DNA from 3 places in the Pantoea sp. X-Soil-TKNS-1279 genome. Region 3 is predicted to be linked to each of the others. Evidence: predicted binding sites of a transcription regulator. Region 3 holds the regulator's gene; each other region holds the start of a gene.

Region 1 (7,232 bases), 680 kb from region 3:
ATTGCGCCCACGTCGATATCATTTCACCGAAGATGTTTGAGCAAATCGGACCGTTATTACAACGGCTACTGAGCAAACTCTGATCCAGAATGTAGGGCGCGATTTATCGCGCCGATTCTTTCCAGCACCGCGCACGGAACCGCGCGATAAATCACACCGCTACGGCCGTCCCAGCGGCACAATCATTGGCGTATGCGCCACCGGGTCTTCTACAATCACGCAGCGCAAGCCGTATACCTGCTCAATCAACGCGGGCGTGACAATCTCTGCCGGTTTCCCTTCCGCGATAATCCGTCCATGACGCATAGCAATCAGGTGCGTGGCATAGCGGCAGGCGTGATTCAGATCATGCAGCACCACCACCAACGAACGGCCATGCTGTTGATTGAGATCCTGCATCAATTCCAGCAATTCAATCTGATGGGTGATATCCAGCCAGGTGGTCGGCTCGTCCAGTAACAACAACGGCGTTTGCTGCGCCAGCACCATCGCAATCCACACACGCTGACGCTGACCGCCAGACAAGGTATCCACCTGCTGATCAGCGAGATCAGACACCCCGGTCGCCAGCATCGCCTGCTGCACCGCAGCTTCATCTTCAGCACGCCAGCGCCCGAACAGCGCCTGATGTGGATAACGTCCACGCGCCACCAGCTCAGTGACGCTGATGCCTGCCGGGGCGTTAGAACTTTGCGGCAGCAGGCCCAGGCGGCGTGCCACCTCTTTGGTGGGATAGCGCGCAATGGCTTCTCCGTCCAAAAACACCTGACCTTTTAACGGCGTATTCAGACGACTCAGGGTGCGTAACAGGGTTGATTTGCCACAGGCATTCGGGCCAATAATCACCGTCAGCTCCCCTTCCGGGATCGCCACCGACAAATTTTCTGCCACCACTTTTTTGTCGTAACCCAGCGTCAACCCTTCGCCATAGAGACGACTGGAGATTTCGGTCATTGGCGTCGTGCCTCCCGCACCAGTAAAGCAATCAGATAAAGGCCGCCGATGCTGACGGTAATCACCCCCACCGGCAATTGATAAGGTAAGAACAGATGCTGGGCCGCGAAATCGGCAGCAATCAGCAACAGCGCACCACATAATCCGGCCAGCGGCATGCCGCCGCCGAGACGGCGCGCAATCTGCGGTGCCAGTAGCGCTACAAAGGAGATCGGGCCGACCAAAGCCGTTGAAGCAGCGATCAGCACCACACCAAGCAGCATCAACCACAGGCGGCTACGCTCCACCGGCACGCCAAGGGCGCAGGCGGTGTCATCCCCCATCTCCAGCAAACGCATCCGGCGGGCCAGCAGCGCCACCAACAGCAGCGCCAGCAGTAACACCACGATCACCGGCGGCGTTTTTGTCCAGGTAATACCGTTCAGCGAACCGGCGCTCCACAGACCAGCGCTGAGGGCAGCATCCAGCGAAGCGCTGATAATCAACCAGCTGTTAAGCCCCATCAACAACGCACGCACGCTGATGCCGACGATAATCAAACGGAAAGTCTCCACGCCGTTACGCCAGGCAAACAGGTAAACCAGCGCGGCAGTGGCAATGCCGCCAATCATCGCAGCGGCCGTCATCGCCGAGGCGTTTTGGTTGAACAACACCAGCGCCACCAGCACACCGCTGTAGGCTCCGGTGTTAAAGCCAAGAATATCCGGGCTGCCTAATGGATTACGCAACAGTGACTGGAAAATCGCGCCGCTCACGCCCAACGCTGCGCCAATCAGCAACGCCATCAACACGCGTGGCAGACGCCACTCCAGCACGATCAGTTTGATATTGCTGGCACCCTGCCCCAGCATCACCTGCCAGATTTGTTCACCGCTGACCGGCAAAGCACCCCGTGTCATCGCCAGAAACGCGAGCAACCCGCAACCGAGCAGCAACCAGAAGGTATGAAACATGACGCGCCGGGTCATACAACACCTCGCGCGAGTTTGCGCCGCACCAGTACAATCAACATCGGTGCTCCCAGCATGGCGGTGACGATAGAAACGCGCAGCTCACCAGGCACCAGCAGGCGACCAATAATATCCGCCGTTAACAGCAGGATCGGGGTCACCAACGCGGTAGCAGGCAGTAGCCAGCGATGGTCATTCCCCACCAGCCAGCGCGCCAGATGCGGCGTCATCAACCCAACAAACGCAATCGGTCCAACCGCTGCGGTGGCTGCACCGCACAGCAGCGCAATCGCCAGCAGCCCCAGTACCTGGGTACGGGCCACGCGCGTACCCAGCGCGGTCGCCATATCGCCGCCCATACTCAGGCTGTTTAACGCTTGCGACAAACAGAAAGCTACCACGCTTCCGACGGCAACGGCTGGCCACAGGGTACGCAGGATGCTGAAGTCGCGAATATCCAGCGAACCACTGTGCCAGAAACGCAGGTGATCATAGATGTCAGGATTGAGCAGCGAGATGCCTGAGGTCAGCCCTTCCAGTACCGCGCTTAACGCGACACCGGCCAGGGTTAAACGCACCGGATTGACGCGCCCGCCACCTATCGCACCGGTCATCGACACCAGCAATGAAGCCAGTAGCGCACCGCCAAAAGCAAAACCAAGCCATTCGGACGGCGCATTGGCACCAAAGCATGCCACCCCCAACACCACGGCGAAACTGGCTCCGGCGTTGACACCAAGAATACCGGGGTCTGCGAGTGGATTACGCGTCAGGCTTTGCATTAACGCGCCGGCCAGCCCCAGAGCCACGCCCGCCAGCAATCCGGCCAGGGTACGCGGCAGACGCGCCTCGCGAACGATAACGCAATCCGCACTACCACAGGTGGTGGTAACGGCATGATAAACATCGGAAAGAGAGATGGATTTTGCCCCCAGCATTAAACTCAGGGCAATAAGGAGCACCAGCAGCATCCCTGATCCTGCAAGTGCGCGAGTCTGGTGCATAGCGTTATGAACCTTTAATAATCAACGTAATCGCGTGCGTAGGGTAAATGTGATAATGATATTTGTTATCGTTATTACTCGTATTTGTCTATGTTATCATGACTCGCCTCGCGGAAGATGAGGAAAATTGGTGCAAAAAGGCGAAGAAATGAACAAACCCTCCCACTTTATCGATCTCTCCCTGCTTAAATCCCATCCGGCGTTTCGCGCGGTATTTATCGCCCGCTTTATCTCGATTGTCGCACTCGGCATGTTGGCGGTGGCGGTGCCGGTACAAATTCAGCAGATGACAAAATCCCCCCTGCTGGTTGGACTCGGCGTTACGGTAGCCGCCTGCGGCATGTTTATTGGTTTGCTAACCGGCGGGGTACTGGCCGATCGTTATGAACGTAAGAAACTGATTTTATTCGCCCGCTCGACCTGTGGTCTGGGCTTTGTCGGACTGGCGATCAACGCGGCGTTGCCGGAACCCTCACTGACTGCGGTGTATCTGCTGGGGCTGTGGGATGGCTTTTTCGGTGCGATTGGCGTCACCGCGCTGTTGGCCGCGACTCCGGCGCTGGTCGGACGCGAGAATTTGATGCAGGCGGGCGCAATTACCATGCTTTCGGTACGTTTCGGCTCCATCCTGTCACCGGCGATAGCCGGCATGGTGATTGCCAGTGGCGGCGTGGTATGGAACTTCGTCCTCGCGGCGCTGGGGACCTTACTGACCGTGCTGACCTTACTAAAACTGCCGATGCTACCTCCGCCACCACAGCCGCGCGAGCACCCCCTGAAATCGCTGGCAACCGGTGTGCAATTTCTTTTTACCACGCCTTTGGTGGGGATGGCGGCGTTGATGGGCGCACTGGTGACGCTGGCGAGCGCGATTCGCGTGCTCTATCCGGCGCTGGCTCCGCATTGGGAGGTGAGTGCCGACCGACTGGGATTGATGTTCGCTGCCGTGCCTTTGGGTGCCGCAATCGGCGCTGTCACCAGTGGTCGGTTAGCACAGGCCTCACGTCCCGGTTTATTGATTCTCAGTAGCGCTATCGCCTCATTTCTGGCGCTCGGGCTGTTTGGCCTGATGCCAGACTTCCCCCTCGCGTTGCTCTGCCTGGTGGCGTTTGGTTACTTCAGTTCCATTACCAGCCTGGTGCAGTATACCCTGATTCAGGCATTAACCCCTGATGCGCTGCTGGGACGTATTAACAGCTTATGGACGGCACAAAACGTCACCGGGGATGCGCTGGGCGCGGCGCTGATTGGCGGGATCGGTGCCTGGCTGTTACCTCAGCAGGCGGCCGCGGTGTTTGGCTTTGCTGCCACCCTGCTGGGCGTGCTGATGTGGCTGGTGATGGGATCGTTACGTCGCTATCAACCGCCAGCCGTAACGCTGGCGGAAGAAGCATCATGACTTCACAAACAGTTTTTCCAGGCGAGCCAGCAGGTTGCTGGCGCTGAAGTAATCAAGGCGGAAGCTGTCAACGCCCATTGCATAAACCTGTTGCTGCGTCACGGCGGCGTTTTGTGCGAGGAACGGATTAGCCAGCACCGACTGACGGGTTTTGTCGTCGCCAGCAAATAACAGGAAGCTGTGTCCCGTCAGGCCGCTGGCAACGTTTTCACCCGCGAGCTGAATGATGTCCTTGCGCTGTCCCATGCTGTGGCTTTGTTGAATATTGGCCGGAGGCATCGCCAGGGTGAAGCCCAGTTGCTGCAACAATTTGCCCTGCGCCGATTCAGCAGTCCACAAATTCACCGCGCGTCCATCGCCATTCCACACCAGGGCGGAAACCGGCTGCGGCGGTAATGTGATGGCTTTTTTCAGCGCGGCCTGACGATCGGCAAAGGCTTTAATATGCTGCGCCGCCTCGGTTTCATGACCGGTGGCCTCACCGAGCAGCGTCATCAGGTCCTGCCAGCTTTTATCGTCGTAGTTAATCACCAGCGTCGGTGCAATGGCAGAAAGCTGACTCACCAGCTTGATGGCGGAGTCGTTACCCGTGGCGCTGACGATAATCAGATCCGGTGCTTCGGCTGCCACCGCTTCAGCGTTGGCTTCACCAATATACAGGCGTTTGACGCCGCGTTGTTTCGCCACCTCGCCCCACTGACGGAAGAAGCCCTGATCGTCGGAGAGGCGACTGTTGGGGGCGGTAGCACCCGATGCAATCACCGGCGCATCAATCGCCAGCAGTGAACCGGTCAAGGTGACGCTGGTTGAGACAATACGCTGGGGGGCTTTGGTCAATGTCACCACGCCCTGTTCGGTCTGAATTTTGCGTGGCCAGCCCTGTTCGGCACGCGCAAGTCCACTAAAAGCCTGTAAAATGAACAACAGGACAACCATGCCCCATAAACCGCATTTATTCATAAGTTTTCATCCATTATTTAGCTTATTTCCGCCCCCGGCGTAAATGCCGGAAAACGCTTAAAGATAAGGGAACACCCGCGAACTGATTGACTCTTTGGACCATTCGACGTAGGTTACAGGGCCATAATAAAAATGATAATCATTCTTAATAATCTTATCATTTATAGGTGAAAATTATGGTGGAATCCTCCACGTTTGAAAATGCCTGGCTGAAGGATTTTTCCGCACTTTGTCGCGGATTCCTGTTCACATCTCCCTGGCGCAGCCTGGTGACTCAGGGTTGCTACACCACCCTGACCGAACCGGTTCAGGATGCTGCTGCGCTAGACGGTGATTTTCAGCAACAGCTGCGCCAGCATTTTGCAGCGGCGAAAAAACAGGGTATCGAGAAACCGATTCTGGTCGGTGCGATCCCGTTTGATGTCAGCCAACCTGCCGCTTTGTTTATTCCTGAATCCCATCAGACCTTTAAGCGTGCCGATTTACTGGCCGCGTTACCGACCGAACTGAGTGCGCTGCCCGCCGTGCGCCGCCGTGCGGCAGTGCCGGATCACGACGCCTTTACCCAAATGGTGGCAGATGCGGTGGCGGCCACACAACGTGGCGATCTCGACAAAGTGGTCCTGTCGCGCCTGATGGATATCGTGACTGAACAACCGGTGGATAGCGCTGCGCTGATGCAGCGGGTCATGGCGCAAAACCCTAACAGCTACCATTTCCATCTGCCGCTGCCGCAGGGTGGTGTGTTGCTGGGAGCCAGCCCGGAACTGATGTTGCGCAAGCAGGGGCGTGACTTCAGCTCTTGTCCTCTCGCCGGTTCCGCACGTCGCGATAGCGACAGCCAAACCGATCGCGCAGCCGGCGAAACGTTGATGAACTCCAGTAAAGATCGGCACGAACATCAGCTGGTCACCGATGCGATGCGCTCCACGCTGCAACCGCGCAGCCGTCTGCTGTCGGTGCCGACCGTACCCTCGCTCATCACCACCTCAACGTTATGGCATCTCGCCACGCAGATTGATGGTGAAGTGCAGGATCCGCGCGAGAATGCCCTGTCCCTCGCCTGCCTGCTACATCCGACCCCGGCTCTCAGCGGTTTCCCGCATCAGCAAGCGCAGCAGCTGATCCAACAGTTGGAGCCGTTCGATCGTCAGCTGTTTGGCGGCATCGTCGGCTGGTGCGATGACGCAGGCAATGGCGAATGGGTCGTCACCATCCGTTGCGGCACGGTACATGACAGCCGCGTGCGCCTGTTCGCGGGTGCCGGAATTGTGGCCGACTCTCAACCCGAATCAGAATGGCGTGAAACCGGCGTGAAGCTGGACACCATGTTGCGCGCCTTTGGACTGCAATAAAGGAAAGACCATGAGTATTCCCTACAACCGCTGGCCTGACGAACTCGCCGCCCGTTACCGCGAAAAAGGCTACTGGCTCGACGTACCAATGACCGACATCCTGGCGCGTCAGCAACAGAATGACGCCATCGCGGTGATCGACGGCGAACGCCAAATCAGTTATCGCGAAATGGATCAGCTGACCGACAACCTGGCGGCTGCCCTGCAACGTCGCGGCCTGAAAACCGGCGATACCGCGTTGGTGCAGCTCGGCAACGTGGCGGATTTCTATCTGACCCTGTTTGCCTTATTTAAAATTGGCGTGGCACCCGTCAATGCGTTGTTTAGCCATCAGCGCACAGAAATGACCGCCTACGCGGCGCAGATTGAACCGGTGCTGCTGATTGCCGATCGTACCCATCCGCTGTTCGCTGATGATAGCTTTATCGATGTGCTGTGCCGCAGCCATCCCTCGTTGCAGCAGGTGATTCTGCGCAATGACACCCAGCCGGAAAACACCCTGGAAACGCTGCTGGCGGAAAGCGCCGGTGATTTCACCCCAACGCCGAGTGCGGGTGATGAAGTGGCCTTCTTCCAGCTCTCCGGCGGCAGTACCGGTACGCCGAAGCTG
Region 2 (7,232 bases), 2.0 Mb from region 3:
AGCGCTACTTTCCCCTCATCGCATTCACTCTGAAGCGTTAAGGGAAAAGAATATGTCTGAAACAAAAAAACAGCCGGTGCATGATCTGCGTTCGGCTATCGCATTGCTGCAAAGTCTGAAAGGCGAATTCGTCAGTACCGATACCGAAGTCGACCCCCATGCGGAACTCTCCGGCGTATACCGCTATGTTGGTGCTGGCGGCACCTGTGAACGTCCGACGCGCAAAGGCCCGGCGATGATGTTCAACAAGGTGAAAGGTTTTCCTGATGTGCGCGTGGTGACCGGCCTGATGTCCACCCGTGAACGTGTTGGTCATCTGCTGGATTGCGCACCGGAAAAACTTGGTTTTCTGCTGAAAGATTCGGTGCATCACGCGGTGGCACCGGTAGTGATCAGCGAGAAACCCTTGTGTCAGGAAGTGGTGCATTACGCGGAAGACCCTAATTTTGATCTGCGTACCCTGCTGCCTGCGCCAACCAATACCGAAGAGGATGCCGGTCCTTACTTCACCATGGGGATGTGCTACGCCTCCGACCCGGAAACTCACGAATCGGATATCACCATTCACCGTCTGTGCATCCAGAGCCGCGACGAACTGTCGATGTGGCTGACTCCAGGCCGCCATATTGATGCCTTCCGTGAGAAAGCCGAAAAAGCCGGCAAACCGCTGCCAATCTCCATCAGCATCGGTGTTGACCCGGCAATCGAAATCGCCGCCTGCTTTGAGCCGCCAACAACTCCACTGGGCTTTAACGAGCTGAGCATTGCCGGTGCATTACGTGGCAAACCGGTGGAACTGGCTCCCTGTGTCAGCATCAACGAGAAAGCCATTGCACACGCTGAAATCGTGATTGAAGGCGAACTGCTGCCAAATGTGCGGGTGCGTGAAGACCAGAACACCAACACCGGCAAAGCGATGCCGGAATTCCCGGGTTATACCGGCGAAGCGAAAGCCGAGCTGCCGGTTATCAAGGTGAAAGCGGTGACGCACCGTAAACATCCGATTCTGCAAACCACCCTTGGTCCAAGCGGCGAACACGTCAGCATGGCCGGTATCCCGACCGAAGCCAGTATTCTCGATATGCTGGAACGCGCGATGCCAGGCCGTGTGCTGAACGTCAATGCGCACACCTCCGGTGGCGGCAAACTGCTGGCGGTGATCCAGTTTAAAAAATCAGCGCCAGTGGATGAAGGTCGTCAGCGTCAGGCTGCCCTGATTGCTTTTGCCGCGTTCTCAGAACTGAAACACGTCATTCTGGTGGATGACGACGTGGACGTGTTCGACACCGACGACATTCTGTGGGCCATGCAGACCCGCTTCCAGGGCGATGTCGATATCGCCACCATCGCCGGGGTGCGTTGCCATCCGCTCGACCCATCGCAGCAGCCAGGCTACAGCGCCAGCATTACCCAGCAAGGGATGACCACCAAAACCATCTTTGACTGCACCGTGCCGTGGCATATGAAAGCCCACTTTGAACGTTCGAAGTTCAAAGAGGTAGATGTAAAACGTTTCCTTCCCGATTTTGAGTAAGTGAGGTTGTAGTGAGCAGAAGGCGCATTATCGTCGGCATTAGTGGCGCATCCGGTTTTCAGTACGGCATGAAGGCGCTGCAACTGCTGCGCGATCAGGATATTGAGGTGCATCTGGTGGTGACCAAAGGTGCAGAGGTGACGCGTTCCATGGAAACCACCTGGCAGCGGCAGGAGATTACCGATTTGGCGGATGAGGTGCACAGCATCAGCAATCTCGGCGCCTCGATCTCCAGCGGCTCGTTTAAGACCCTCGGCATGCTGATTGCGCCCTGCTCAATGAATTCGCTGGCGTCCATCGCACATGGGCTGACCGGCAATCTGCTGACCCGTGCAGCAGATGTGATCCTGAAAGAGCGGCGTCGGCTGGTGCTGATGGTACGTGAGACGCCGCTCAATCTGGTGCACATTCGCAATATGGCGGCAGTGACGGAAATGGGCGGGATCGTTTATCCGCCAGTTCCGGCCTTTTACCAGAAGCCACAATCCGTGGATGAAATGGTGCATCACAGTGTATCGCGTGCCCTCGACCTGTTTGATCTCGACGTCGGCAACCTGAAGCGCTGGGGTGAAAAACATAATGAAGCCTAAGGAGTAAATTATGGTAGTGGGACCCTTTGTCAACGGCAGCGCCGTGCTGATTGGTGGGATGGCAGGCGCTTTTCTCGGCACCAAAGTGCCGGAACGCTTACGCGTAGCACTGCCGATGACCTTCGGCCTGTCGTCGATGGGCCTCGGGATTGTATTGATTGGTAAGATTCACAGCTTACCGGCGGTGATTCTGGCGCTGATTATCGGTGCCGCTCTCGGTGAACTGGTGTTTCTGGAGGAGAAAATTGGCCGCCTCGGTAATCTGGCAAAAGGGCTGGTTGGGCGTTTCCAGGGTGAACAAACCGAAACCGGTCTGACGGGCGCGGCCTTTACCGAGAAGTACGTGGCGATTATGGTGTTGTTCTGCGCCAGCGGTACCGGCATTATCGGGGCGATGACCGAAGGGATGACACACGATCCCAATATCCTGTTTGTTAAATCCATTATGGATATCTTCACCGCCGCGATTTTTGCTACCTTGCTGGGTTATGCGGTAGCGGTGATTGCCGTACCACAGCTCATCATTCAGCTGGTACTGGCGTCAGCCGCAGTACTGATTATGCCGCACACCACCGCAACCATGATGAGTGACTTTACCGCGGCGGGTGGATTTATCATGTTGGCGGCGGGTTTCCGTATCGCCGGAATTAAATCATTCCCGGTGGCGAATATGTTACCCGCGTTGGTGCTGGTGATGCCGATCAGCCATCTGTGGACGATGTTTATTCATTAAGCAGTACGACAGCCGCGGTTGGATCGGGGTTAGCCATGTCGTATCAGGCGCGAGGAGGCGCGGAGCATCATGGATCTCAAACGATTGCATTACTTTTGCACAATAGCGGAACAGGGCTCCATCAGTAAAGCCGCAAAGCTATTGAACATCGCACAACCGCCGCTGGGTAAACGTCTCCAGGAACTGGAAGAGGAAATTGGTTCGCCGCTGTTTACCCGCACCCCACGCCGTATGGTGCTGACCGAGGCCGGAACTTTTCTTTATCGTCAGGCATGCGACATCCTGAGCCGGGTCAATCAACTGAAGCGTCAGACCATCACCATTGCCACGCGTAAGCAGCGTCGGGTGAATATCGGTATCTCCTACCTGTATCTGCGCTATTTCAATACCATCCTGATGGATTACTACCGCAACCGCCCCGACTGGGATATTAACGTTATCGTGTCTGACTCCAGCCATCTGGAAGCGATGCTGCTGGATAACACCGTTGATATTGCGTTGATGCAAACCCCTGGCGATCGTCAGGCGTGGTTTGTGCGCGAGCTGGAACCGATTGATACCATTGCGGTGATCTCTTCACATTACGCGCCAATGCTGGCGGGAAAAGCGTTGCAGTTTGCCGATCTCAGCGGCATTCCACTGATTCTGCTACACCGCATTGGTGGGGAAGGAACCTATGAAGTGCTGCGCAGTAAGCTGTTCAGTAGCCTTGAACAGGTGAACATCAGTATCAAGGTATCCGAACCCCGTCTGGTGCTGGAAATGATGGAGCAGGGGTTTGATGGTGCAGCCTTTTTACCGCGATCGGAGTTTATCCCCAGTGCGCAGGGCAGATATATGGTGTGTCCACTGGCGGAACCCTTCGCGATTTACCATCCGGCGATTGTTGCGTTGAGCACCGCGCAGGATCGCCTGCTGTGGCCGTTGGAACATGAAGTGGCGTAGCGGCGCTGGCAAAGGTGCGCGATTTATCGCGCATTTTGATGGAAAGAATCAATTCCCCGCCGGTTTCTTCTTATCCACATGGCCCAGCTCCCGATCCGGGAAGCAATAATCCCGCACCCGCTGCTTTAACGCCGCCGCATCGGGGAAGCCGCCTTCCTGCTTGCGTTCCCAAATCACGTTGCCATCGATGGTGATTTCAAACACGCCTCCGGTGCCGGGTTGTAACGTCACCGAAGCTAAATCATCAGCAAAAGTATGCAGCAACTCCTGCGCCATCCACGCTGAACGCAGCAACCAGTTGCATTGCGTACAGTAATGAATATTCACCGCGGGTTTCTGTGCCATGTCATCGCTCATCTTAATTAATTGATTAGTAATAAGTTAACTATGGTTAACAAATTGTGCTGTCTAAGATACATCTTAGTGTAAATGCTATTGATAATGATTACCACTTACATTACATTCCTGACGAAATCATTTATAACATAAAAAAAGTCTGTAACTTTTTACGGTTTTATATACAAAACCTGTGGTTTTCTGGCAGCAAGCAAGTGAGCGAATACTAACAATTAACCAGGTATTTCGCGTCTATGTCCTCATTATTTTCGGGGTTAACTCACCAGCGTCTTTTCAAAACGGCGATCTTAGCGTCAGCGATTCACGCGGCTTGTGGCTATGCAGCGACCAGTGATAATCAAGAACTGACCATTTCAGGCAAGAAAACCACCACCAATGAACCGGTGATGACCGTCACTGCACCGAAACAACCGTTGGTTGCTGGCAGCCGTAACACCATCTCAGCTGAAGAAATGCAAAAGCAGGGTGGTAATGATTTCGGTTCAATTATGCGTTATCAGCCGCTGGTTAGCGCGCCGGGCGCTGCAGGCGGTAGTAACACCGGCAAAAGTGGCTACACTGGCGACCGTGGTGGTTATACCGGTTATAACATCCGTGGCCTGGAAGATAACCGTGTCTCTATCGACGTAGACGGTATCGAACAGCCTTTTGCAACGGGGCGTAGCTCCGTAGGCCGCACCGGTTCAGGCACCTTCGGGATTGGCCGCGACTATATCGATCCTTACATGTATGGCTCAGTCGGTATTGTTTCCGGTGCGACCGATGTTTCCTACAAGAATAACGCCCTCGGTGGTTCGGTGTCCTTCCGTCCCAAATCACCGGATGATTACCTGTCGCCAACTAAGCAGACCTACTTCGGTTATCAGAGCGACTACGATTCTTCCAACCGTAGCTGGCACAATGGCATCACCGCCGCAGCAGGTGATGAAACCCTGCGTGGTATCGTGGTGATTAGCCGTCGTGACGGTCAGGAAACCCGTAACAATAGCGGCACTATCGATGCCTACCCGGCCAACTGGCACTCGGATGCCATCGCTGCCACCGGAATCTGGCAGCCGAACAGCGAGCATCAGTTCAGCGCCACGCTGGACTACTACCACAAAACCAATCACACCAACTTCGATTACTGGGGCACAGGCACCACGACCATTTATGGCCGTGCCGATCAGAGCAGCCAGACTCGTCGCTGGAGTGGCATGTTGAAAGATCTCTGGACGCCGGACAATAACCTGCTGGTAGATTCGCTTGAAAGCAGCATCTATTACCAGGAAACGCAGGCACACGATGATACTGCCGTGCCAGTCGCCGGTTCCGTTGCAGCGCACAATATCTATTCAGACTACAACACCAAAACCTATGGTTTTGAAACCAAAGGTGAAAAGAGCTGGCTGTTTAACAACTTCAGCTATGGTCTGAACGCCAGCATCGCGAAAACTGAGCGTCCATACTGGATGGACCCGGCGCAGACGTCTTACAACAATATCACTCCGCCAGAAGCCAACAGCCGTAGCTGGACTTTCGGGGCTTTTGTTGAAGACACCATGAGCTGGGATTTGAACGGCCATACCTTCTCCGTGATTCCTGGCGTGCGTTACGCTTATCAGAATACCAAGCCGCAGAACCTCTCCAGCATTTCGGGCGGGGATGCCGATGTATCAACGGGTGCAGTGTCAACGCTGTATGGCAAGAGCTTTAGTGATGGTCAGCTGCTGCCGTCAATCGCCTTCCAGTACAACCTGACGCCGAAAATGATGGCTTACCTGCAATACAAGCGCGGCGCACAGTTCCCGAACCCAAGCCAGTTGTATGGTTCATGGAACCTGACATCCAATTATGGTGGTTCAAATCAGTATGCGCTGTTGGGTAACACCGACCTGAAAACCGAAACCAGCAATAACTTTGAGTTCGGTCTGAAAGGCGAAGCGGTTGAAGGGATCACCTTCTCCGCGGCGACCTTCTACAACAGCTACAAAAACTTTATCGACTACACCCGTTACAGCCGTAGTTCGAATCCGGAAGTCTTTACTGACATCCCGAGCAACATTGGCATTGCTTACCGTGCGGAAAACCGTGACAAAGCCTATATCTACGGTGCGGAATTCGGTAGCAAGTTCAACATCGGCACATGGGTGCCAGAAGTCGATGGCCTGAGCGCACGTCTGGCATTTGGTTATGCGCAGGGCGCGTCTAAGTCCAGCTACCTGGGTGATAAATACGTGCCGTTGGAGAGTGTGCCGCCGATGCGTCTGATTACCGGTGTGGCCTATGACGATCCGGATCAGCGCTACGGTGCAGCCGTTACCGCTACCTTTAATCATGGTAAGCGTGCAACGTATACCCAGCGTCAGACCTATACCAATGCTGGCAGCGCGATTGGCACCACCAGCAATACCTACTACCAGAATATCCCCGGTTATGCGTTGGTTGACCTGACGGCTTACTACCGCGTCACCAAAAACGTCAAGATCAGTGGCGGTATCTACAACCTGACGGATCGCAAATACTGGGACTACCTCAGCAGCCGCGATCTGGAATCCACCACCAGCAAAACCGATCAGAACTACTATGATTCACAGCTTGCTGTGATGCCCGGACGCACCTTCCAGTTGGGTGTGAACGTCGATTTCTAATAAATCACTTCGCCCTGCGGCAACGCAGGGCATTTTCATGGAGCATGCGCAATGAACGAACGTTACGAACACTATCTGGCCCTGAAAGGCGAACATCCAAAAAAATACGCCCGCGATCTGGCGGCGCTGATGGGCATTGGCGAAGCGCAACTCTGTGAGGCGCGCGTCGGCCACGATGCAAAAGCGCTGAAAACCGATTTCCCGGCACTGCTGGCCGCCCTCGAAGCGGTGGGTGAAACCAAAAGCATCACCCGCAATGAATATGCGGTGCACGAGCAGGTTGGCAAATATGAAAACCTGCACCTCGGCGAACATGCCGGACTGATCCTCAACCCGCGCGCACTGGACCAGCGTCTGTTTCCTCAGCAGTGGCATAGCGCCTTCTTCCTGCAAGAGATGACTGCGCGCGGTGAACGTCAAAGTATTCAGATTTTTGACAGGCA
Region 3 (7,232 bases):
AACAGGTAGTTGATCGCCACCGCCAGATAGTGGTTCGGGTTCATCAGGCCAGCCGGCGTCACAATGCCGTGGCGGTCGTAATCCGGATCGTTGCCGAAAGCCAGGTCGAATTTGTCACGGTACGCTAACAGGCCAGCCATCGCGCACTCTGACGAGCAGTCCATACGCACCACGCCATCTTTGTCCAGATGCATGAAGCGGAAGGTCTGATCAATAGCATCGTTAACAATGGTGATATCCAGCTTGTAATGCTCTGCGATACGCTGCCAGTAGGCCATACCAGAGCCACCTAGCGGATCAACACCAATTTTCAGGCCCGCTTTCTGAATCGCCGGGAAGTCGATCACCTGCGCCAGCCCCTCAACATAGGGTTGGATCAGATCCTGCTCAACGATATGACCGCTGGCCCACGCCTGACCCAGTGGCAGACGTTTTACATCCTTCAGACCCGCTTTCATCAGCTGGTTAGCACGATCTTCCACCACTTTGGTGACGTTCGTATCGGCCGGGCCACCATTCGGCGGGTTGTATTTGATACCACCATCTTCCGGCGGGTTGTGCGACGGGGTGATGACGATGCCATCAGCCAGTGCGCCACCGCGTTTGTTGTGCTCAAGGATCGCGTTGGAGATAGCAGGCGTCGGTGTGTAGCCGTTGTCCTGCTGCACAATCACGTCGACGCCGTTAGCCGCCAGCACTTCCAGCACCGACAAAATCGCCGGTTCAGACAGCGCATGGGTGTCTTTACCGACATAGCACGGACCGGTGATGCCGTTCTTCTTACGATCTTCCGCGATGGCCTGCGCAATCGCCAGAATATGCATTTCGTTGAAGCTGTGACGACCTGCGCTACCACGGTGACCGGAAGTACCAAATTTCACCGCATGTTCAGGGTTATCCACATCCGGCTTCAGGACGTAGTACTGAGAGGTTAATTGTGCAACGTTAATCAAATCGCTCTGCTGGGCAGGCTGCCCGGCACGGGGGTGATTGGCCATTGGCGCTTCTCCCTGACGCTTCGGTTTAAATGGTGCCGCAAACTTTCTCTGTCAGTTCCTGCGGGAACTGCATGGCTAACATGATGTGTTCCACCATGCTGCATTTGCGACCGGTATTGGTATTGGTGATCACCCAGTACGGTGTGCCGGGCACATGCTTCGGCTTAGTATGGGTGCCATTTTGCAGCAGCGTATGCTCATCACCGGCAAAATAGACGCGGGTGCGTCCTTGCAGTGACGCCGTGGCATCCGCAAAGGCTGCGGGATCAAGACGATAGAGCGTTGACAACACCAGCATAAAGCGATTAACCGCCTTTTTCTGCTCTGCATACTCATCGGAAAGTAACAGTTCACGTACCGCACGAACGCGATCCTGCGGACGGGCTTGCGTTGCGACCGACTGGGCTTCTTTGGCCGCAACGGCGACAACAGCAGAGGTTGCAGGGGCACTCTGACCGGCAGTGAACTTCAGCATGCGGCGCAAAATTTCGGAGGCGCTTTCACCAATGTGCTGGGTGTGGCTGGCAATATAACGGTAGAGTTCTTCGTCAACTTCAATCGTTTTCATCTTTTTCCGTACGATTCTGGCAAATGACAGAACCACGCATTTCTGCAAAGGCCTTAGCAAAATCCTGCCGTGCAAAATGTGAGCGGGCTCTAACATGAGGATTATAAAGTTAAATCCCAGGCGGCCGATAGCGCTGGCATCGTTTCAGGGCAAAAGTCGGAATATGCCCTAATGCCCACCAGGTTGGCTCCTGAGCAGGTGGATTCATGATAACCTAAGCGAAGCTCACAACCGTAAGAACTTTGCCATGATTTTGAATGCTCGTCTGGAAACTGAACAATCTGCCCCTGATGCTCCTCCAATTCTGTTAATTCATGGCCTGTTTGGCAGCCTGGATAACCTTGGCGTGCTGGCGCGAGGCCTGCGCGATGCGCGTCCCACCTTGCAGGTGGATGTACGCAATCACGGTCTGTCCGCGCGTAGCGACGAGATGAACTATGCGGCGATGGCGCAAGATATCGTTGACACTCTTGACGCCCACGGCCTCGATCGTGTTGGCGTAATCGGCCATTCGATGGGTGGCAAAATTGCCATGACGTTAAGCGCCATTGCGCCGGAACGCATTGAAAAGCTGGTGATGATTGATATCGCGCCGGTGGATTATCAGACACGCCGCCATGATGAGATTTTTGCTGCTATCCGTGCCGTGAGCGCCACGGGTGTGACGCGTCGCGGTGAAGCCGCCGAGGTGATGCGCACCCTGTTGACTGAAGAAGGGGTCATTCAGTTCATTCTGAAATCGTTCCAGGATGGCGAATGGCGCTTTAATGTGCCGGTGCTGTGGGATAATTACGCCACCATTTCCGGCTGGAATGAGGTTCCTGCATGGCCACATCCGGCGCTGTTCATTCGCGGGAGCGAATCGCCTTATCTGGACAATCAGCATCGTGATGCATTGCTGCGCCAGTTTCCACAGGCGCATGCGCATGTCATCAGTGGTGCCGGTCACTGGGTCCATGCTGAAAAACCTGAGGCGGTTTTGCGCGCAGTTCGCCGATTTTTTGTACTGTAAAAGCAAAAGCTTGCCGCAAAACGTTAAAGGTTGGCGTCGCAAGGAGTGCTGGAGTATGATGTCGCGCTAAAAATTTGCCGCGGATGATTTTTTCACCGTGGCTGGGCCGATAATGTATAAATTGCGCAGCGCCTTTCCGCCGTTCGCGCCCACTCAGTTTTACAAAAAATGGCAAAAGAACAAACTGACCGCACCACGCTCGATCTCTTCGCTGATGAGCGACGTCCCGGTCGCCCCAAAACCAGTCCGCTAACGCGTGACGAACAGTTGCGCATTAACAAGCGCAACCAGCTAAAACGCGACAAAGTGCGTGGTTTGCGTCGCGTGGAGCTAAAAATGAGCAGTGAAGCGGTTGACGCGCTTAATACTCTGGCAGAGCAGCAGAACATCAGCCGTAGCGAATTGATTGAACAAATGCTGCTGGCGCAACTCAAACTGTCGTAACACACGCAGACCGCACGCAGGAACACAAAGTCTCGGCTTTACAAGTTCCGCCACTTTGCCCGGTCTGCTATCATTCGCTTAACTGTGCATTCAACCCATATATCAGGATTTAAGAGGTTACTTAACTCATGGCAATCGTAGGCATTTTCTTCGGCAGCGATACCGGCAATACTGAAAACATTGCAAAAATGATCCAGAAACAACTGGGTAAAGATGTGGCCGAAGTGCATGACATTGCCAAGAGCACCAAAGAAGATCTCGAAGCATTCGATATCCTGCTGCTGGGCATTCCGACCTGGTACTACGGCGAAGCGCAATGCGACTGGGATGATTTCTTCCCGACTCTGGAAGAAATTGATTTCAATGGCAAATTAGTCGCGCTGTTTGGCTGCGGTGACCAGGAAGATTACGCTGAATACTTCTGTGATGCGATGGGCACCATCCGCGATATCATCGAGCCAAACGGCGCGGTGATTGTGGGACACTGGCCGACCGAAGGCTACCATTTCGAAGCCTCGAAAGGTCTGGCAGATGACAAACACTTCCTCGGTCTGGCGATCGATGAAGATCGGCAGCCTGAACTGACCAACGAACGTGTTGATAAATGGGTGAAACAGATTTTCGATGAGCTGCAACTGAAAGAGATCATTGAAGCCTGATCCCCTGCCCTCCTCAATGTGGGCGCTGGCTCACATTGAGTTAAAGGAATTTCCTATAAAAATAATAGCTACTGTTTTTTAACTTTTTCCCGCAAATCTGTAGAATACCCGTAACGGTCATCCGCTTATTCCTCTGGCATCAGAATGAGGCTGAGTGAAATGGAAACAAAGACCTGCACGATCCCCGCCGGCGTTAGTGACATTTCTCCTTACAGCCACTGGTGATTTTCAGGACATTGCCTTGGTTTTCATTTCACTGCTTGAGTTCTATAATGAGACGCAAATGAGAATGCGCGTGATCGACATTCAAGGCCCTGCGCCGCAAGTGACTAGCTAAGTAACAGGACAATATCCGCATGACTGACAACAACTCCGCATTGAAGAAGGCTGGCCTGAAAGTCACGCTCCCCAGACTGAAAATTCTGGAAGTGCTTCAGGAACCCGAATGCCATCACGTCAGCGCGGAAGATTTGTACAAACGCCTGATCGACATGGGCGAAGAGATTGGTCTGGCAACGGTTTATCGCGTTCTTAACCAGTTTGATGACGCGGGAATCGTGACCCGCCATAACTTCGAGGGTGGTAAATCCGTCTTTGAACTGACGCAACAGCATCACCATGACCACCTGATCTGCCTGGATTGTGGCAAAGTGATCGAATTCAGCGATGAATCCATTGAAACGCGTCAGCGCGAAATCGCCACACGTCACGGTATCAAGCTGACTAACCACAGTCTGTACTTGTACGGCCACTGTGCGTTGGGAGACTGCCGCGAAGACGAGACGCTCCACGACAAGCAGTAAAATGTGCTATGCAGTATAAAAAAACCGGTGCCAGGCACCGGTTTTTTTATGGCTGTATCACTGCACCAGCGTTTCCTGTAAATATCGCCAGCGCGGAATGGAGGTGCTGCAATCCAGCACCGCCAGTGAAATGCGGCTCTGGTTAGTGCCGTTCATCATTTGCAATTCACGATACTGAATCGTCACTTCCTTGCTTTGTTGCGAGATGATGGCATGTTCGCTGGTGGCGATACGCATCCCTTCACGCTGACCACGCAGTTGACGGAACAGCACTTCCGTCGCATTGAAATCCAGTTGCTTGCCCTGCGGTGTCACCATTTTGAAATCCGGGTGAAAGTGCGAAAGGAACAATTCAATGCTGTCGTCGGTGCTATCCGACTGATTAAAAATACGTTCGATAAGTTGATGTAATACCACTACGCTGTGTTTGGCTTCCTGAGCGAGACTTGTCATTTTTTTTCCTTTATAACCCGCGGAGCAACGTCTGAGAGCGCATAGCCTACCTGAAAAAAAGTTTTTAACACTCGTAAATGGATTAATTCTGTTAAAGTCAGATTAGTTGCAAATCCCGATAACAAGCACGTTTCGCAAGCCACAGAATAAAAGATGGCTAAACTCAAATTACAGCCAATAAAAAAGGGCGATTTCTCGCCCTTTTATCAGGATATGGGGAAAACGACAAAAAGGATTAATCGCCGATTTTCGCCCAGGTATCACGCAAACCGACAGTACGGTTGAATACCAGCTTAGAAGGCTGCGAATAAACGCTATCCGCGCAAAAATAACCTTCACGTTCAAATTGATACGGCGCAAGCGCTACTGCATCACGCAGACCCGGCTCAACAAAACCTTGTTTGATTTCCAGCGAGTTCGGGTTGATGGTGGTGAGGAAATCCTCTGCCGCACCTGGGTTCGGTACACTGAACAGACGGTCATACAGACGGAATTCCGCAGGCAGCGCATGGATCGCCGAAACCCAGTGGATCACGCCTTTCACTTTACGGCCATCAGCCGGATCTTTGCTCAGGGTATCGACGTCACAGGTACAATAGATGCAGGTGATATTGCCTTCATCATCTTTCGCTACGCGCTCGGCACGGATCACATAAGCATTACGCAGACGGACCTCTTTACCCAGCACCAGACGTTTGTACTGCTTGTTGGCTTCCTCACGGAAATCAGCGCGATCGATCCACACCTCACGACTGAACGGAACCTCACGCGTGCCCATTTCCGGTTTGTTCGGATGGTTCGGCATGGTGATGATCTCTTCATGACCCGCAGGCAGGTTCTCAATCACCACTTTCAGCGGATCCAGCACCGCCATAGCACGCGGCGCATTCTCGTTGAGATCGTCACGGATACATGACTCCAGCGAGGCCATCTCAACGATGTTGTCCTGTTTCGTCACACCAATACGCAGGCAGAATTCACGAATCGAGGCTGCGCTGTAACCACGACGGCGCAAACCGGACACGGTCAGCATACGCGGGTCATCCCAGCCTTCTACCACCTTTTCACTCACCAGCTGAGTCAGTTTACGCTTTGACATCACCGCGTATTCCAGATTCAGACGTGAGAATTCATACTGACGCGGGTGAACCGGAATGCTGATGTTGTCCAGCACCCAATCGTACAGGCGACGGTTATCCTGGAACTCCAGCGTACACAGCGAATGGGTAATGCCTTCCAGTGCGTCGGAGATGCAGTGGGTAAAATCGTACATCGGGTAGATGCACCATTTGTTACCAGTCTGGTGATGCTCAGCAAATTTAATGCGATACAGCACCGGATCGCGCATCACGATAAAGTTTGATGCCATATCGATTTTGGCACGCAGGCAAGCCTTGCCCTCTTCGAAGCCACCGGCGCGCATTTTTTCAAACAGCGCCAGGTTCTCTTCCGGCGTGCGATCGCGGAACGGGCTGTTTTTACCCGGGGCAGTCAGGGTGCCACGGTATTCGCGAATCTCTTCCGGCGAAAGCTCATCCACATAGGCCAGGCCTTTGTTGATCAGTTCGACCGCATAGTTGTACAGCTGGTCGAAATAGTTCGAGGAGTAACAAACGTCTCCGCTCCATTCAAAGCCCAGCCATTGCACGTCGCGCTTGATGGACTCGACGAATTCCATATCTTCTTTCACCGGGTTGGTGTCGTCGAAGCGCAGATTGCACTGTCCCTGGTAATCTTGTGCGATACCAAAATTCAGACAGATCGATTTCGCATGGCCAATATGCAGGTAACCATTGGGCTCAGGCGGGAAACGGGTATGCACGCTGTTGTGCTTACCGCTCGCCAAATCTTCGTCGATAATCTGACGAATAAAGTTCGTTGGGCGGGCTTCAGCCTCACTCATCTCAAAATCCTCAAATACAATACGGGTGATTTGTCCTGGAAAGTAACGGAGTATGATCCACAAAGCGCAGAAGGGAAACAACCGTTTGTTGGTCGTTTTAAAACAAAAAAGGCAGGAATCGCTTCCTGCCTTTGGGGTTTATCACAAGGGTTTAGCCTTTAACCTCGTACAAACGGGTTTCACCGGCGACCACTGACCCACTTGCCAGCAGATTGAGGCCAGCGAAATCATCGCTGTTGCTGACCACCACCGGGCTGATCATCGAACGGGCATTGGCGTTGAGGAAATCCAGATCCATTTCCAGCACTGGCTGGCCCGCCACCACCGTTGCACCCTCTTCCACCAGACGCGAGAAGCCTTTGCCTTCCAGCGCGACGGTATCCAGACCCATA

The links. The regulator Fur, encoded in region 3, represses iron uptake genes when iron is present. The targets are predictions, from matches to a motif close to ATAATAATGAGAACNACTATCAA.
Region 1: a site for Fur is predicted at 2,964-2,986, ahead of entS (enterobactin transporter EntS). Genes of this name have one in related genera too.
Region 2: a site for Fur is predicted at 4,238-4,260, ahead of AC6I8N_RS16650 (TonB-dependent receptor domain-containing protein). Genes of this name have one in related genera too.

The regions. Positions count from the first base shown of each region.
Region 1 is NZ_AP035948.1:592,561-599,792, reverse strand. It holds gene AC6I8N_RS02705 (enterobactin synthase subunit F) at 1-83, shown strand, start outside; gene AC6I8N_RS02700 (ATP-binding cassette domain-containing protein) at 160-954, opposite strand; gene fepG (iron-enterobactin ABC transporter permease) at 951-1,922, opposite strand; gene fepD (Fe(3+)-siderophore ABC transporter permease) at 1,919-2,875, opposite strand; gene entS (enterobactin transporter EntS) at 3,057-4,307, shown strand; gene fepB (Fe2+-enterobactin ABC transporter substrate-binding protein) at 4,302-5,267, opposite strand; gene AC6I8N_RS02675 (isochorismate synthase) at 5,444-6,622, shown strand; gene AC6I8N_RS02670 ((2,3-dihydroxybenzoyl)adenylate synthase) at 6,633-7,232, shown strand, end outside.
Region 2 is NZ_AP035948.1:3,580,737-3,587,968, reverse strand. It holds gene AC6I8N_RS16675 (UbiD family decarboxylase) at 53-1,534, shown strand; gene AC6I8N_RS16670 (UbiX family flavin prenyltransferase) at 1,546-2,124, shown strand; gene AC6I8N_RS16665 (DUF554 domain-containing protein) at 2,135-2,857, shown strand; gene AC6I8N_RS16660 (LysR family transcriptional regulator) at 2,927-3,802, shown strand; gene AC6I8N_RS16655 (Rdx family protein) at 3,851-4,147, opposite strand; gene AC6I8N_RS16650 (TonB-dependent receptor domain-containing protein) at 4,393-6,789, shown strand; gene AC6I8N_RS16645 (hemin-degrading factor) at 6,841-7,232, shown strand, end outside.
Region 3 is NZ_AP035948.1:1,273,764-1,280,995, reverse strand. It holds gene pgm (phosphoglucomutase (alpha-D-glucose-1,6-bisphosphate-dependent)) at 1-998, opposite strand, end outside; gene seqA (replication initiation negative regulator SeqA) at 1,024-1,566, opposite strand; gene ybfF (esterase) at 1,814-2,578, shown strand; gene ybfE (LexA regulated protein) at 2,747-3,022, shown strand; gene fldA (flavodoxin FldA) at 3,151-3,681, shown strand; gene fur (ferric iron uptake transcriptional regulator) at 4,038-4,484, shown strand; gene AC6I8N_RS05905 (hypothetical protein) at 4,542-4,937, opposite strand; gene glnS (glutamine--tRNA ligase) at 5,173-6,840, opposite strand; gene nagE (N-acetylglucosamine-specific PTS transporter subunit IIBC) at 6,992-7,232, opposite strand, start outside.